One region of the Desulfovibrio desulfopostgatei genome, then DNA from elsewhere that is predicted to be linked to it. Evidence: predicted binding sites of a transcription regulator. Region 1 holds the regulator's gene; each other region holds the start of a gene.
What was found. Region 1 encodes sigma-54, which starts transcription at its own class of promoters, with help from an activator protein. Its sites were predicted from a motif close to CTGGCACGGNNNNTGCTT; they were not measured.
Positions count from the first base shown of each region.

Region 2: the regulator sigma-54 is predicted to act here: its motif matches at 1,866-1,883, upstream of ACUZ9Q_RS01165 (VgrG-related protein).
Region 3: the regulator sigma-54 is predicted to act here: its motif matches at 2,101-2,118, upstream of ACUZ9Q_RS14340 (UxaA family hydrolase).

Region 1 is NZ_JBRBQS010000002.1:1,459,052-1,464,082, forward strand. It holds gene ACUZ9Q_RS06500 (phosphoribosylformylglycinamidine synthase subunit PurQ) at 1-530, opposite strand, end outside; gene ACUZ9Q_RS06505 (CTP synthase) at 805-2,448, shown strand; gene rpoN (RNA polymerase factor sigma-54) at 2,743-4,167, shown strand; gene hpf (ribosome hibernation-promoting factor, HPF/YfiA family) at 4,204-4,743, shown strand; gene rapZ (RNase adapter RapZ) at 4,930-5,031, shown strand, end outside.
Region 2 is NZ_JBRBQS010000002.1:263,587-268,617, reverse strand. It holds gene ACUZ9Q_RS01175 (hypothetical protein) at 212-922, shown strand; gene traT (complement resistance protein TraT) at 1,046-1,681, shown strand; gene ACUZ9Q_RS01165 (VgrG-related protein) at 1,923-3,056, shown strand; gene ACUZ9Q_RS01160 (glycosyltransferase family 9 protein) at 3,069-4,796, shown strand; gene ACUZ9Q_RS01155 (hypothetical protein) at 4,854-5,031, shown strand, end outside.
Region 3 is NZ_JBRBQS010000002.1:3,297,088-3,302,118, forward strand. It holds gene ACUZ9Q_RS14330 (tripartite tricarboxylate transporter substrate binding protein) at 1-383, opposite strand, end outside; gene ACUZ9Q_RS14335 (UxaA family hydrolase) at 473-1,633, opposite strand; gene ACUZ9Q_RS14340 (UxaA family hydrolase) at 1,638-1,922, opposite strand; gene ACUZ9Q_RS14345 (sigma-54-dependent Fis family transcriptional regulator) at 2,256-3,893, shown strand; gene ACUZ9Q_RS14350 (SurA N-terminal domain-containing protein) at 4,033-5,031, shown strand, end outside.

The DNA.
Region 1 (5,031 bases):
TCGCGGGCAACGAGCTTGCCTTCGCCGTGGCGCACTGGCATGGAGAGCAGGGGCAGGTTTTTGGTGAACACGCAGGGGCTTGCCGCATTGGGCAGCAGATGCACCCAGCGGTCTTCAAACCGGGCGGAATCATTGTTGCCCAGCGAAACCTGGCGCTCAAAGCGCTGGCCGCCAAGGGCAGGCAGCACGCCCAGCTTGACCAGCAACTGAAAACCGTTGCAGATGCCCAAAATCAGCTTGCCCTCATCCAAAAACTCGCGCAAGCTCTGCAACAGGGCCGCGCCCGCGTCGTCCTTGAGGTAACGCCAGCGCATGGCCGCAGCCTGGGCCGCGCCGAGATCGTCGCCATCCAGAAACCCGCCGGGGAAAATCAAAAAGTGATAGTCGGCAAGGCGAACCTTGGCCGCCACCAGATCGGAAAAATGCACCACATCGGCCTTGTCGGCACCGGCCAGACGGGCCGTGTGGGCTGTTTCCATGTGCGAATTTGTACCGTAGCCGGTGATGACCAGTGTGTTGACCGTACCCATGCGGGGGAAGCCTCCTTGGCTTTGCAACGCAGATAATTCCGGCCAAGCCCTAAGGCGTGGGCCGGACGTGCTTTTGCCTTGGAAACCTTGGCAGACCCGCGCCGGGCACAACAGATGACCGGCGCGCGGGCCGCTTGTGGTGGGCACGCACGCTGAAAAGGGAATAACACATTACTTAGCTTGTTTTACTTAGTCAATGCTAGCCAAAAAATTCAATTTGGGTTAAGACTGTTTGGTTGAACTATTCAACATACCCAAGTACAGGTGGAAGTGCATGAAAACTAAATACATTTTTGTGACGGGCGGCGTTCTGTCGTCGTTAGGCAAGGGCCTCGCGGCTGCGTCTTTGGGCGCGCTGCTGCAAACGCGCGGGCTTACGGTAACCATCCAGAAGCTTGATCCTTACATCAATGTTGACCCCGGCACCATGAACCCGTTCCAGCACGGCGAGGTATTTGTTACCGATGACGGCGCGGAAACGGATCTGGATCTCGGGCACTACGAACGTTACCTTAACGTGCCCATGTCGCGGAAGAACAACACCACTTCCGGCGCCATTTACAACCACGTCATCGCCAAGGAACGTCACGGCGATTACCTGGGCGCCACTGTGCAGGTGATCCCGCACATTACTGATGAAATCAAGAGCGTGGTGCTTTCCCTTTCTGAAGGCGAGGACGCGCCCGATGTCGCCATTATCGAAATCGGCGGCACCGTGGGCGACATTGAAGGCCTGCCCTTTCTTGAGGCCATCCGTCAGTTGCGTTCCGACCTTGGACGCGACAACTGCCTGAACATTCACCTTACCCTGGTTCCCTACCTGCGCAGCGCTGGCGAGCACAAGACCAAGCCCACCCAGCACAGCGTCAAGGAACTGCTCTCCATCGGCATTCAGCCCGATATCATTCTGTGCCGCTGCGAGCAGAGCATCCCCGAAGAACTGCGCCGCAAGATCGCCCTGTTCTGCAATGTGGATCAGGACGCCGTGTTCTCTTCGGTTGATGTGAACAATATTTATGAAGTGCCGCTCAAGTTCTATGAGGAAGGCTTTGACCAGAAGGTGGCCATCATGCTGCGCCTGCCCGCGCGCAATGCCCACCTTGAAGCCTGGGAAAAGCTCGTGAGCGACTGCGCCAACCCCAAGGGCAAGGTCACCATTGCCATTGTGGGCAAGTACGTTGACCTCAAGGAAGCTTACAAGAGCCTGCACGAAGCCCTCATTCACGGCGGCGTTGCCAACCGCGTTGAAGTGGAACTGCGCTACGTCAATTCCGAGAATGTGGACGAAAGCAATTGCGCGGAATCCTTCAAGGGCTGTCACGGCATTCTTGTGCCCGGCGGCTTTGGCTACCGCGGCGTGGAAGGCAAGATTGCCGCCATCCGCTATGCGCGTGAAAACAACATTCCCTTCTTCGGCATCTGCCTTGGCATGCAGTGCGCGGTTATCGAATTTGCCCGCCACGTGGCAAACCTTGATGACGCCAACTCTGAAGAATTCAACCCGCTTTCTGACCACAAGGTTATCTACCTTATGACCGAGTGGTTCGACTTCCGCACCAAGAACGTTGAAAAACGCGACGCGGGCAGCGACAAGGGCGGCACCATGCGCCTTGGCTCCTACCCCTGCAAGGTGCAGCCCGATACCAAGGCCTTTGTGGCCTACAAAAAGGGCATGGTTGATGAACGTCACCGCCACCGCTACGAATTCAACAATGCCTTCAAGGAAATGCTTGGCGAAAAGGGCATGGTTTTCAGCGGCACCGCCCCTGACGATTCGCTTGTGGAAATCATTGAACTGAAGAACCACCCTTGGTTCCTTGGCTGTCAGTTCCACCCCGAATTCAAATCCCGGCCCATGAACGCGCATCCGCTGTTCCGTGAATTTATCGGAGCGGCTAAAAAGTTCGCCAAGGTGTAATTTCGCGGCGTTAACGCAGCGAGGCTTGTTGGTTTCCACCAAGCTTGGGTATCGCAAAATCGCGCAAAAAGGGGAGGGCATTGCCTTCCTTTTTTTGTGCGCAGATTATTTCCAACGGCGCAAATGCTGCGCCAAATCTGGATTTTTGGCGCTGACAGCCCTTGCCGCTGGCTGGGGATGCCGTGAACCTGATCTTGCAACTGTTAGCTATTGCATAATTTTTGCAGATGTGGCACAGTACTTGTAAACAGATAATTCTATAGTCCTATGGCTAGTTAAGGCAAAAGAGTACACATGGCACTGGAACTACGGCAGCAACTCAAGCTGTCACAGCAACTGGTAATGACCCCGCAATTGCAGCAGGCAATCAAGCTGCTGCAGCTCTCACGCGTGGAACTTCTGGAAACTGTGCAGCAGGAACTGCTTGAAAACCCCTTTCTCGAAGAATCTTCACTTACTGACGATTCCTCCCTGGAGCAGCACGAGGAAAGCCGCGAAGCGCCCAAGGAGGAAGTGTACGACAGGGAACTGGCCAAGGATGCCGACTGGGAAGATTACCTCGGCGAGTTTGCCAGCACCCCCCGCCTTTCGCAGTCGCGCGAATATGAACTTGCCGAAGAAATTTCGCCTCTTGAAGCCCGCTATGCGGCCAAGCCCACCCTTGAGGGGCATCTGTTCTGGCAGTTGCGCCTTTCTTCGCTGACAGAAGAGCAGAAGGCCATTGGCGAGGTCATTATCGGCAATCTCTCCTCAGCCGGGTATCTGCAAGCCAGCATTGAAGAAGTGGCCGAAATGGCCGAGGTTGCGCCCGAGGCCGTGCTGCCCGTGCTTGAAAGGGTGCAGCTTTTTGACCCCATCGGCGTTGCCGCGCGTGACGCGCGCGAATGCCTGATGGTGCAGATCAAGAACCTCAATTACGCTCGCGACCCCATCCTCGTGGAGCTGGTAGAATCGCACCTCGAAGACCTCGAGGCCAAGCGCTACAAGCCCCTGCTGCGCAAGTTCAAGCTCGATATGGAAGAGCTCAAGGAGTATCTGGATATCATCCAGAGCCTTGACCCATTGCCCGGCGCAAGTTTTGGCGGCGGCGAGCCAACCTACGTAAGCCCCGATGTATTTGTGTACAAGATGGGCGACGAATTTGTGATTTTGCTCAACGATGACGGCCTGCCCCAGTTGCAGCTTTCGGCCATGAGCCAGATGAACATTGGCGGCTCGGAGAAGGAAAAGGACTACTGCGCAGAAAAGATCCGCTCCGCCTCATGGCTTATCAAGAGTCTGTATCAGCGCCAGCGCACGCTTTACAAGGTTATGGAAAGCATTGTGCGCCATCAGCAGCCGTTTTTTGAAGACGGCGTGACCAAGCTCGCGCCGCTCATTCTCAAGGATATTGCTGACGACATCAGCATGCACGAATCAACGGTGAGCCGCATTACCACCAACAAGTATGTGGCAACGCCCCACGGCATCTTTGAATTGAAGTTTTTCTTTAACAGCGGCCTTGAACTCGATGACGGAAGTCAGGTAGGCTCAGAAAGCGTCAAGGCTCTGATCAAGAAATTCATCTCTGAGGAAGATACCCGATCCCCCCTCAGCGATGAGCGTATCGGCGAAATGCTCAAGGAACGCCTCAAGGTCAATATTGCGCGGCGTACGGTGGCAAAATACCGCACGGCACTTGATATTCCATCTTCGTCAAGGCGCAAGGAGCATTTCTGATTCCCCGTCGAGTGGCTCAATACTTAGGAGGAACTTATGAACATCTCATTTGCATTCAAGAATTTTGAAGCCTCCGAACATCTGAAGAAGTATGCCCGTCGCCGCATGGAAAAGCTGGGACGGTTTTTTGGCAAGGCCTCTGGCCTTGAAGTTGCCGTTGTGCTGACAGTCGACAAGTTCCGTCATCGCTGCGAAGTGACCGTTACGGGCGAAGGCCTGCACATCAATGCCACGGAACAGACCTCGGATATGTACGCCGCCATTGACCTTGTGACAGACAAGGTCGAATCGCAGATCAAGCGCCAGGTGGCCCGCGTAAAGGCCCAGCGGCGGCACGCCCGCAATACGGATGTGGACGTGTTTACCTACAACCTCGATGCCGAAGCCGACGTGCAGCAGCCCGTTGACGGCACCGACCGCCTCGCCACCAAGCCCCTGCATCTGGATGAAGCGCTCATGCAGCTTGATTCCATCGGCAGCGAGTTTCTGGTGTTCTTTAACGCAGAAAACAACCGCATCAATGTGGTATACCGCACCAAGGTGAGCGGCTATGCCCTCATTGACCCCGTGTTGTAATCATTCATAATGAGGGGGCGGGCTGGCAACGGCCCGCCCCCGTTTCAGGCGCACCCCCCCTGCCGGTTGCCGCGCAATGGCCTTACACGGGCTTGAGCGCGGCGCGGATTTGGCAACGTCCGTCAGAAGCCTGTGGCGCACAACCCCGGCTGCAAACGGCGATCTGACCCCGAAGAGGCGAATGTCATGAAGGATTCCGCGCAGATACCCCCCACAGATTCCACCCTTGACGCAAAGCCTGATGCTGACGCGCCCGTTCCCGGCGTGGATGTGCAGGTGTGCATTGTC
Region 2 (5,031 bases), 1.2 Mb from region 1:
GTTGCCAAAATCCATTGCAGCGCCATAACGCCCCGTTGGCGGCAATGCGCGACACAACCAATAGCGTCAAGTACGAAGCATTTGTCAAGTCCCGACCTGTCTCAGCTCCATACGCCAGCACCGCTTATCCTGGGGGCAACCGTGCCAAACTGGACAGCAAGGCCAATCTGCGCTATTTATGATAGTGTCGTTCAAAATTGCAAGGAAGCATATGACAATCTGTTTTCTGCCACGTAACTTTTTTGCGGCTCTGTGCCTGCTGACCATGTTTGCTTTTGGCGCGGGTTGCGCCACGCATCAGGAGCAGCCGGGCACCCCGCCTGCCGCAGATTCCGGAGCGCAGCCAGGCAGCGATGCAGATGTTTCTGATGCACCGCTGCAAAGTGTGCAGGTGCGCAAAGGGCAGACCGTGCACGTGGCAGTGAGCGGCGGCGATGCCTCGTTTAACGCCGACTTTGAATCCATGCTCACGAGTTATTTGCAGAGCGAAAAAGATCTGACCCCCGCCGATTCGGCGCAAAAGGCAGACTTGCTCATACGCGTGAAGGTAGAGGACATATACCCTCTGGGTTCGCGCAACGCGCCTGTGAGCGCAGGGCATGCCCTGGGTTCAACCGCCACCGGAGCCATGCTGGGCGTGCTGCTTGGCGGCACAACCGGCGGCAGAAGCGGGGCAGCCTGGGGGGCAGGCGCCGGAGCGGCCCTTGGCCTGGGCGTGGCCCTACTGGACAGTTCCGGCAAAAGCAAAATATGGGGAATGAAAGCTCTCGTGGGCGTGGGCCGCAACGGACGGGAACCGTCAGATGCGGACATGCACCGCACCACGGTGCGCGCTGAGGGAGCCAACATGGGCAAGGAGGAAATCCTGCCCGCCCTAGAGGACACATTAAGCCGAAAGATTCTCGAGTCGCTGCGCTCCTGATTTCGCGCCAACGCTATCCGCATTCCAGCCCTCGCCCCGCGAGGCTGGTCGCAAATATTATCTCCCCCCCGAATACAACTCAGATCCGCGCCTTTTTTGGCGGCGGCATCTCAAAGGAGCAGTATGTCCTTTATCCGCTATATTCTGATGCTGTGCCTGGCCGTTGCCTCCCTGTGCGGGTGCGTGCGCCAACCGGCGGACGCCGCACGTGTGGAAGTGCTGCGTCAGGGCCAGATTGAGGAGCCGGAAGCCGATGTGAACATCCATCCGGCGGTTTATGTTAATGTGCGCGATAATACCAACAAGGTTTTCGGCCTGCGCACCCAGGTGGAAACATGGCTGCAACGCCAGGGCTATACGGTAGTGCCAAACCCCAGCGAGGCTGGCTACATCCTCCAGATAGTCGTGCTTGCTGCCGGGACGACCGCACCGGAAACCGCCCGCCAGGTGGTGACTGCAGGGTATGACGCCCCCTCGCAACTGAGCGGCAAGGGCGGCACCGCCCTGGTGGCGGATGTTTTGCTGGTGCAGCGCCATGTCCCCAGCACTCAGGGTTCCCGCCGCACAAACCTCAAAAACATTGGCAAACGCAATGCCGTTGGCAGCAGCCAGATGCGCATTGCCCTGCTCGTCCATCAGGAATTCAAGACGGGCGCGGGCATGCCCCCGGTCTTTGCCGAAACGCTTGCCAAGGAACTGGCGACTTCCGTTCACAGCGCCAACACCGAAGAAGCACCAGCCCAACCCGCCAAGCAGTAACCGCTTCCGCTCGGAAGGGGCAGCCTGATCCCATACCCCATTGCCTTTCCCAAGGGCAACCGATGCTGTCGGTTGCCCTTGTTATTGATGGCAACCCTCACGGGTTCCTCCGCCAGCGTCAGCATTCCGGCGCAGGCCCGACCCGCAAAATATAACCTGTCGTTTTACCCGCGCATATCCAGAGTTGGCACTGTACTTGCTTTTTCCTCAACGCGGAGCCTCAGGCCCGCAGGAGGAACACATGGCACTTTCCAATTTTCTGATCCGCCCCCCATCTGATGCACAAAAGGCCCAGGCGGGAGCACCACGCCGCACTGCGCCTGCGCAGGCCGGAAACCCTGCGTCCTTTGCCAACATCATGAGCGGCCAGACCACCAATGCGGAAAACGCCAGCACGGCCGAAATGCAGCGTGCAGGCATGGCCCTGGCTGGAAATACGGGGCAGCAGGGCATGGTACTGGCAGGGCGTTCGCCCAGCGATCTTGCCCGCGCGCAGGTGTTCAGCAAGGCAGAAACCGACATGCGCCAGACCAAGGCCATTGACAGCCTCATGCAGACAGTATCAGGCGGCAACTCAACCCTTGATCTTGCCCGCAGCATGGGTACTGCCCGCCATCTGCGCTCCATGACCAGCGCCATGGACAACCGCATCAAGGGACTCAACATGGGCGATTTTGTCCATTCGCGCACCCAGCCCCAGGCTCAGGCCCGCACCAAACCCTCGCATAAGGTAGAGGACATGGAGCTCGGCCAGCTTTCAGCCCGCTTTGAGTCTGGCAGCGACGGCATTGCCGCCGTGGGCTATGACCGCAATGGTGGTACCTCCTACGGCAAGTATCAGGTATCGTCCCGCGCGGGCAGCCTGAAGGATTTTTTAGATTTTCTGGATACGGAAGCCCCGGATCTTTCCAAGCGCCTGCGCTCCTCCGGCCCCGGCAACACGGGCAGCCGCAAGGGCGCCATGCCCGACACGTGGCGAGCCATCGCCAGCGAACAGCCCGAGCGTTTTGAGGATCTTCAGGAGGCCTTTGTACGTCAGAGCCATTACAAGCCCGCGCTGGATTCCATCGCACAACGCATCGGCCTGAACCCAGACAAGGTTTCCACAGCCATGCGCGAGGTTATCTGGAGCACATCCGTACAGCACGGCCCTGCTGGCGCAGCACGCATATTCGAGCGGGCGCACGCCATGAGCGGCAAACCGACCGATGCGGCCTATGAGCGCAACCTCATCAACAACGTGTACAACATACGCGTGGGGCAGTTCGGATCTTCCGACAGCAATATTCAGGCAGCCGTGGCCAACCGCTTCAAGCAGGAAAAGGCCCTGGCCCTGAACCTTCTGAACGGCGGCAAAACCTCGGCGCTGGCATAAGGCAGTCAACCAATGGAGACCACCTGCTCTGCGGCTGACCGCTCAGGCACCACACTGGTCATCAACCTGACGCGATTTGGCGACCTGCTGCAATGCCAGCCCCTCATTGAAGATCTGCATTGTCAGGGCCAGGCAGTGCATCTGGTGTGCCTGGACAATTTTTCCAGCGCCCAGCCCCTGCTGCGCCATGTGGAGCGCACCTGGCCCCTGCCCGGCGCGCGGCTCATGGCCGACATGGACAAGGATTGGCGCATCGCAACGGCGCTTCTGCTGGAATTTGCCCGCGCCGTCAGGAGCGAGGCCAGGCCCGACTGCGTCGTCAACCTGACCACTACCCTGCCTGCGCGGCTGCTCACTGGCCTGCTGGCTGGCGGGCAGGTGGACGGGCAGGCCAAAATTCGAGGTTTCTGCCTAGACGCGCACGGTTTTGGGCAAAACAGGGGCATCTGGTCCACATTTCTGAACAGCGGCGCTACAAACCGACTGAGCGCCCCCTTTAATCTTGCGGATATGTTCCGCATGGTGGGCGCTCCGCACACGCCAGCAGCCGCAGACGTGCAACCACGCCAGCGGCTGGCTGATCCGCCCGGGGAAGCCCTGGTTGCGGCGGACGCCCTGCTTGCCGAGGCTCCGCCAGAGACATGCGGTTTTGTGGCCATGCAGCTGGGCGCAAGCGAAGCCCGGCGGCAGTGGCCCGCACATTTTTTTGCCGAGGTGGGCGACCGGCTGTGGCGCGATCGCAAGCTCTGCCCGGTGCTGCTTGGCTCACCTGCCGAACGCCCGCTGGCCGAGGCCTATGCCCAGGCTGCCCAAGGGCATTGGGTGGATGCCGTGGGCAAGACCAACCTCACCCAACTGGCGGCACTGCTACGCCGGTCAAAATTGTTGTTTACCAACGATACCGGAACGATGCATCTAGCTGCTGGCCTTGGCGTGCCCTGCCTGGCCATATTTCTAGCCACGGCCCAGCCCTGCGACACCGGCCCCTATTTGCCCGGATGCTGCTGCCTGGAACCTGCCCTGCCCTGCCATCCCTGCCCCTTTGGCCGCCCCTGCCCCAATAATCTGGCATGTGTGACGCACATCAGCCCCCGGAGCGTGGAATCCCTCGCCCTGTCATGGCTTGACGCTGGACGATGGGATGCCGCACCGCTTGACCTTGTGGGGCGCGAGGCCCGCGTATGGCTGACGGAACAGGATGACAAGGGCTTTATGACCGTGCGCTGCCTTACGGAGCACGCCGCCGAGGATCGCAGCCTCTGGCTTGCGCAGCAGCGGATTTTCTGGCGTCAGATACTTGACGAACTGGACAGCGCGGCCCGGCCCGCAGCGGCGGAGCAAGGGAGCTCGGATACACGTCAGCCTGAAGAAAATGCCCCTTCATCATCTGCACATGGCACCGCCCATGCGGACGATTCGGCTGGCGCTTTTTCTGCCGGATTTTCGCAACGTATGGCGGCATCGCTGGAGCAGGCCGCACAACTTTTTGAAATGCTTACGCAACAAGGACAACTGCTGGGCAAAAGCCCCAAGGCAGGACAATTGTTTTTACGCAATTGCGAACGCCTGCAAACGGTTTTTGACGCCTGCCCCGAGCTGCGCTCATTGGGGGCCTTCTGGCGTGAACTGCGCCAGGAACGCGGCGACCGGCTGGACGACCTGCTGGAGCTTACTGCCCAGCTTGGCGCGCATTTCGTTATCTGGCGCCATAAATTTACTGATGGCACGTCATTTGCTTAAACATACTCAGAACACATTACGGTAAAATCTTCCCTGTGGGGAGAGGAGGGAACTGGAATGATAATCATAGACGGCTCACAAAGCGAAAAAAGTATTTCTGCCTTTGCCAACCTTGAGGAACTGCTCAAAGATGTCATGCAGGAAGACCAGATGACCAACCGCGTGGTCACGGACGTTCTGGTAAACAACGAAGCGTTTTCCGAGATCTATCCGCATCAGGCCGAAGACATCGCCT
Region 3 (5,031 bases), 1.8 Mb from region 1:
ATGCACTGTGGGTCGTTGACCACCTGGGCAATGTATTCAAAGCTGTCTGCATTGAAAGAGGCGCGCTGTGCAAGGGATTGAAGTACGAGATGCGGGACGTTAAGGCCGCCGATGGTGTAGCCATCAGGGTTTGCCTTGGCTATTTCCGTAAAGCCGATAATGCCGCCAGCGCCGGGTTTATACACAAACACCCAGGGTTCTTTGACATATTTATCCCAGTACTTTTGCATGATGCGTGCTTGAACATCACTGGAGCCACCTGCGGTAAAAGCAATGATCATGCTGACGGGTTTGTCTGGGTACGCGGCGGCAACCGGATGGGCAGCCATTGAAATGAGGGAGAGGGCGAAGAAAAGGCAAGGTAAAATGGCTTTGAACTTCATCTAGGCCTCCTTTTCGAAAGCAGTATCATTCCTTTTTTGGGGAGGAAAGTATCCTGGGAAAGCAACTTTCCCAGGATACATAACGCAACTTAGGCGCTTTCGTACAAACGGGTCATAATGAATTCTCTGTGTCCCAGAACTTCAGCGGATGTATTGCGTCCATTGCAGGTGCGGAACATCATTTCAAGCAGCTTGTCGCCAGCGGCATCAAGGTTGATTTCGCGGCGCAGAATACCGGAAACGTCAACATCGATGTGCTCGCTCATGGTGCGCACGGTACGGGGGTTGGCCGAAAGTTTAATCACCGGCAGAATGGGATTGCCGATGATGTTGCCCTGGCCCGTGGGGAAAAAGTGCACCACAAAACCGGAGGCCGCGCAGAGCGTAACCATTTCAGCAGCGGCGGAAGAAGAATCCATGAACCACAAGCCGGGGCCGGTGGGCATTTCAGCCTTGTCGAGGCAGCCGATAACAGGGGCTTTGCGGCCAATTTTCTGCACATTGCCCAGGGCTTTTTCTTCAATGGTGGTCAGGCCGCCTTCAATGTTGCCCTTGGTGGGCTGGGAGTCGCTGAGATCGTCTGTTTTGTGGTCGTCCACAACCTTGGCGTAGCGGTCAAAAAAGCCCTTGAACTTGGCCCGGACCTCATCGTTGGCGCAACGTTCCATAACCAGATGTTCGCCGCCGGTGATCTCAGTGGTTTCACCAAAGAGGGTGGTGGCGCCCTTTTCCCACAGTTTGTCAAAAGCGTTGCCAACGGTGGGGTTGGCGGCAATACCGGAGGTGGTGTCGGATTCACCGCACTTGGTGGAAACCCACAACTCGTTTACCTTGCATTCGGTGCGTTGCAATTCGGTGGCGAAGTGCATGAATTCCTTGGCCTTGCGGGAGGCGCTGCAAATGGTTTCAAGGTCGCCGTGCTGTTCGATGGCAAATCCTTCAACGGGCTTGCCGGTCTTGGCGATACCGTCTACCACGCGCTTGGTCCACTGGGGCTCAATGCCGATAACGATAACGGCGGCAACGTTGGGGTTGGAGCCCACGCCGATCAGCGTGCGGAAATGCAGGTCAAGGTCTTCGCCGAACTGAAGGCGGCCATAAGCGTGGGGAAGAGCCAGGGTGCCCTTGACGTTGTTGGCTACCGCTTCGCAAGCGGCGTTGGAAAGATCGTCCAGGGGCAGAATGATAACGTGGTTACGGATGCCCACGCGGCCATTTTCGCGGCGATAGGCCATAAATGTCTGTTGCATCAGATCACCACCTTTTGGTTTTGACGTTGTGGACATGCAGGTGCTCGCCACGCTTGATGGGCTGCACAACCTTGCCAATGTCAGTGCCGTACTTGATGACGGTGTCGCCCACAGCCATATCCTTAAGGGCAATCTTGTGGCCGATCGGAATGTCGTTCAGCGTTTCAAAGTCGATGCTCTGGTTGCCGTCCATGACCCAGCCATTGAGCTTGTCGCCTTTCTTCACCCCTTCGACAACGATAACGCCGACGCTATCGCCGGGTTCGTGAACCACAAAATGGGTTACCATACCGCTCTCCTTTAATAACATTGCTATAAAAAAGTTTTTTGAAGCAAAAACTTAATGGCAGTATGAGCAAAACAAGAGTACATTTTGCAAAATTATTAGTTTGCATCTGTGGAGTATTGTATATCCACACATAAATACCAATAATATTTTCTGCCTTTAAGCCTTGCTGCAAGATATAGAGCAATTGGTGTGCCAAAAAGTATGCTGCCAGATATCTCATGAGAATGATGGACTTATTTTCACAAACTTGATTGAATAACCAGTGAATACATTGATTTATTGGTAAAAATGATTATATTTGGGCATAAAATTACCCAAATACAGGCGGACAGAATGAAATATAAAATTACCCCTAAGGGGCTGAGCAGCCCCTCTCTCACTGTCGGACAGGTTGTTCACCATCTGGCGCGCATTGTGGCCGGAAAAATCGACAGGAACGCTTTCTTTCAGATTTTATCCAAACAACTTCGTGAACTTTTTCACTATGACAGATTTTGTATTAATCTCTATGACGCAGAACGGGAATTTCTGAACCTGTTCACCGCTGCGGACGGAACCGTGGTAGAATCGCTTTCAAATACGCGCATAGCGCGCAACACGGTTGCTGGGCTTGCCATATCCTCGCGCAAACCTGTGGTTATTAATGACCTTTCTGTGCATAATCTGGGCGATGGCCCCATGCCGCTCTCGTCAGTGGGCCTTAACGCAACTATTGCCCTGCCCCTGATCATCAACCGCGAGGTCATTGGCACGCTGCACGTCTCCTTTGTAAAACAGCCTGATAATATTGTTGAGATTCTGAATTTTCTTATTGAGCTTACGCCAGTGCTCACGGCTTTTCTGTTCGCAGTCCTGGCTGAGGAACGCATGGCAAAGGTCAGGCCAGTGACGGAGCATTCCGGCAGAATGCAGGATGACTCAAGCAGTATTCTGCTTGAAAGCAAGCTGCTCGAGACGCCGCCCATGGTGCGCACAATGGCTGTGGTGCGCAAAGTTGCAAAGTTGAACATTCCCGTGCTTATCACCGGAGAAACAGGCACGGGTAAAAGCATGCTGGCGCGTTGGCTGCATCGTCACAGCCCGCGAAGGGAAGAAAACTTCGTAAAGGTCAACTGCCCTTCTATCGCCCCCACGCTTTTTGAAAGCGAAATGTTCGGCTATGCAAAGGGTGCTTTTACCGGGGCCACAGCCAAGCGTATTGGCCGTATTGAACTGGCCCAGCACGGGACCCTGTTTCTGGATGAAATTGGCGAACTTGCGCCGGAAATGCAGAGCAAACTGCTGCTGGTCATGGAAGAAAATTCCTTTGAGCGCGTGGGCGAGGCTGAATCCACGGGCGTGGACATCCGCGTAATTTCAGCCACCAATATTGATCTGGCAGCAGCCATGGCCGAGGGGCGACTGCGGCGGGATCTGTATTACAGGCTCGGTTCAGTGGTTGTGCGTATGCCTTCGCTACGGGAGCGCAAAAGCGATATTCCCCTGTTTGTGGACCACTTTATTCATCAGTTCTCCAAGGAGTACGAGATACGCCCTCCCCGGCTGAGCCGTTCCGTGGTGCAGGCCCTGCACGGGCATTCATGGCCCGGCAATATCCGTGAACTGCGCAATGTGGTGAGCCGTATGCTGCTTCATTCGCTGGATTCGGCGGTCACGGAGGATTTTGTTTTGGAGGCCCTGCACCAGTGGGAACCTGAATCTGCTGAGAAACAGCCTTGCGAGTCAGCCGTTTCTGAGGCGGGCGGAATTTCTGGGAGCGTTGCTGCCCCGGTATCTGGCGGCCCAGGCAGCGTGCAGGCGACAGCCCCGGAGCGCCTCCCCACACTTGAAGAAAATGAGCGTGCCCATATCGAACGGGCGTTGCGCCAGTCCGGCGGGCGAATTTCGGGGCCGCGAGGAGCAGCGGTGCTGCTGGGCGTGCCGCGCTCTACCCTGCAACACAGGATGCGCAAGTTGGGTATGGACAGGTAGCGTTTTTTGCTCCCGCTCGCGGTGCCGCAAGTCGATAGGTGGCTATTTTCTTTCGTACTGTTCCTGTTGTTGAGTTTCCCACAGTTTGCGCTTATGATGCCTCCCTATCTTTTGGGAAATACCGCATCTCGGAGTAAGCATGCTTGAGTATATCCGTTCCAATTCGCAGTCTCTTGGCGTCAAACTGGCTTTTGGCCTCATTATCCTTGTCTTTGTTTTCTGGGGCGTGGGCAGTATGAAAGACCGGGGCGCGGGCAATGTGGTCGCCATGGTTAACGGCGAGCCCATTACTGTGCGTGATTTTGAACTCGCCTATCGCAATGCGGAAGAATCCGTGATGCGCAACAACCCCGGCGCAACGCGCGAGCAGGTTCGTCAGGGGCTTGGCCGTCAGGTGCTGCGCGATCTGGTCAGCCAGACTCTCGTGCGTCAGGAAGCTGCCAGCGCGGGCATTACCGTGACGCCGCTCGAGCTGCGCATTGCCGTGGGGCAGATTCCGGCTTTTCAGAATGCCAAAGGGCAGTTTGACCCTCAGGCCTACAAGCGGGTTTTGGAAATGCAGCGCATTTCGCCCGCGCAGTACGAGCATGACATGAGCGAAGACCTGCTGCGGCAGAAGCTCTTTGCCCTTGTCACTGCCGCAGCATGGCATGACCCTGCCGAAGCCCAGAACCGCTACAACTTCCTGCGTGAACAGCGGGTGCCTGACTACATCTTTATTCCTGCTGCCGATTTCATGGCAAACGCCAAGCCTTCGGATGCGGAAGTAACCGCCTATTACGACAGCCACAAGGCTGAATTTGCCATTCCTCCCAAGGTGGACGTGGCATATATTCGTATTTCGCCAGAAAATCTGGTCAAGCCCGAAGCCATCAGCGAGGTTGACGCCCGCAAGTGGTACGATGCCAATCTCGCTCGCTTCAACCAGCAGGAAGAGGTCAAGGCCGCGCACATTCTTGTGCCGCTGGCCGAAGACGCCGCCGAGGCGGACGTAAAGAAGGCCCAGGAATCTGCTGCGGCCATTGAAAAAGAACTCAAAAGCGGCAAAAGCTTTGCCGATGTGGCCAATGCCCACAACGGCCCCAATGCTGCCGGCCCCGGCGGCGAGCTTGGCTGGATCAAGCGCGGCACCACGGTC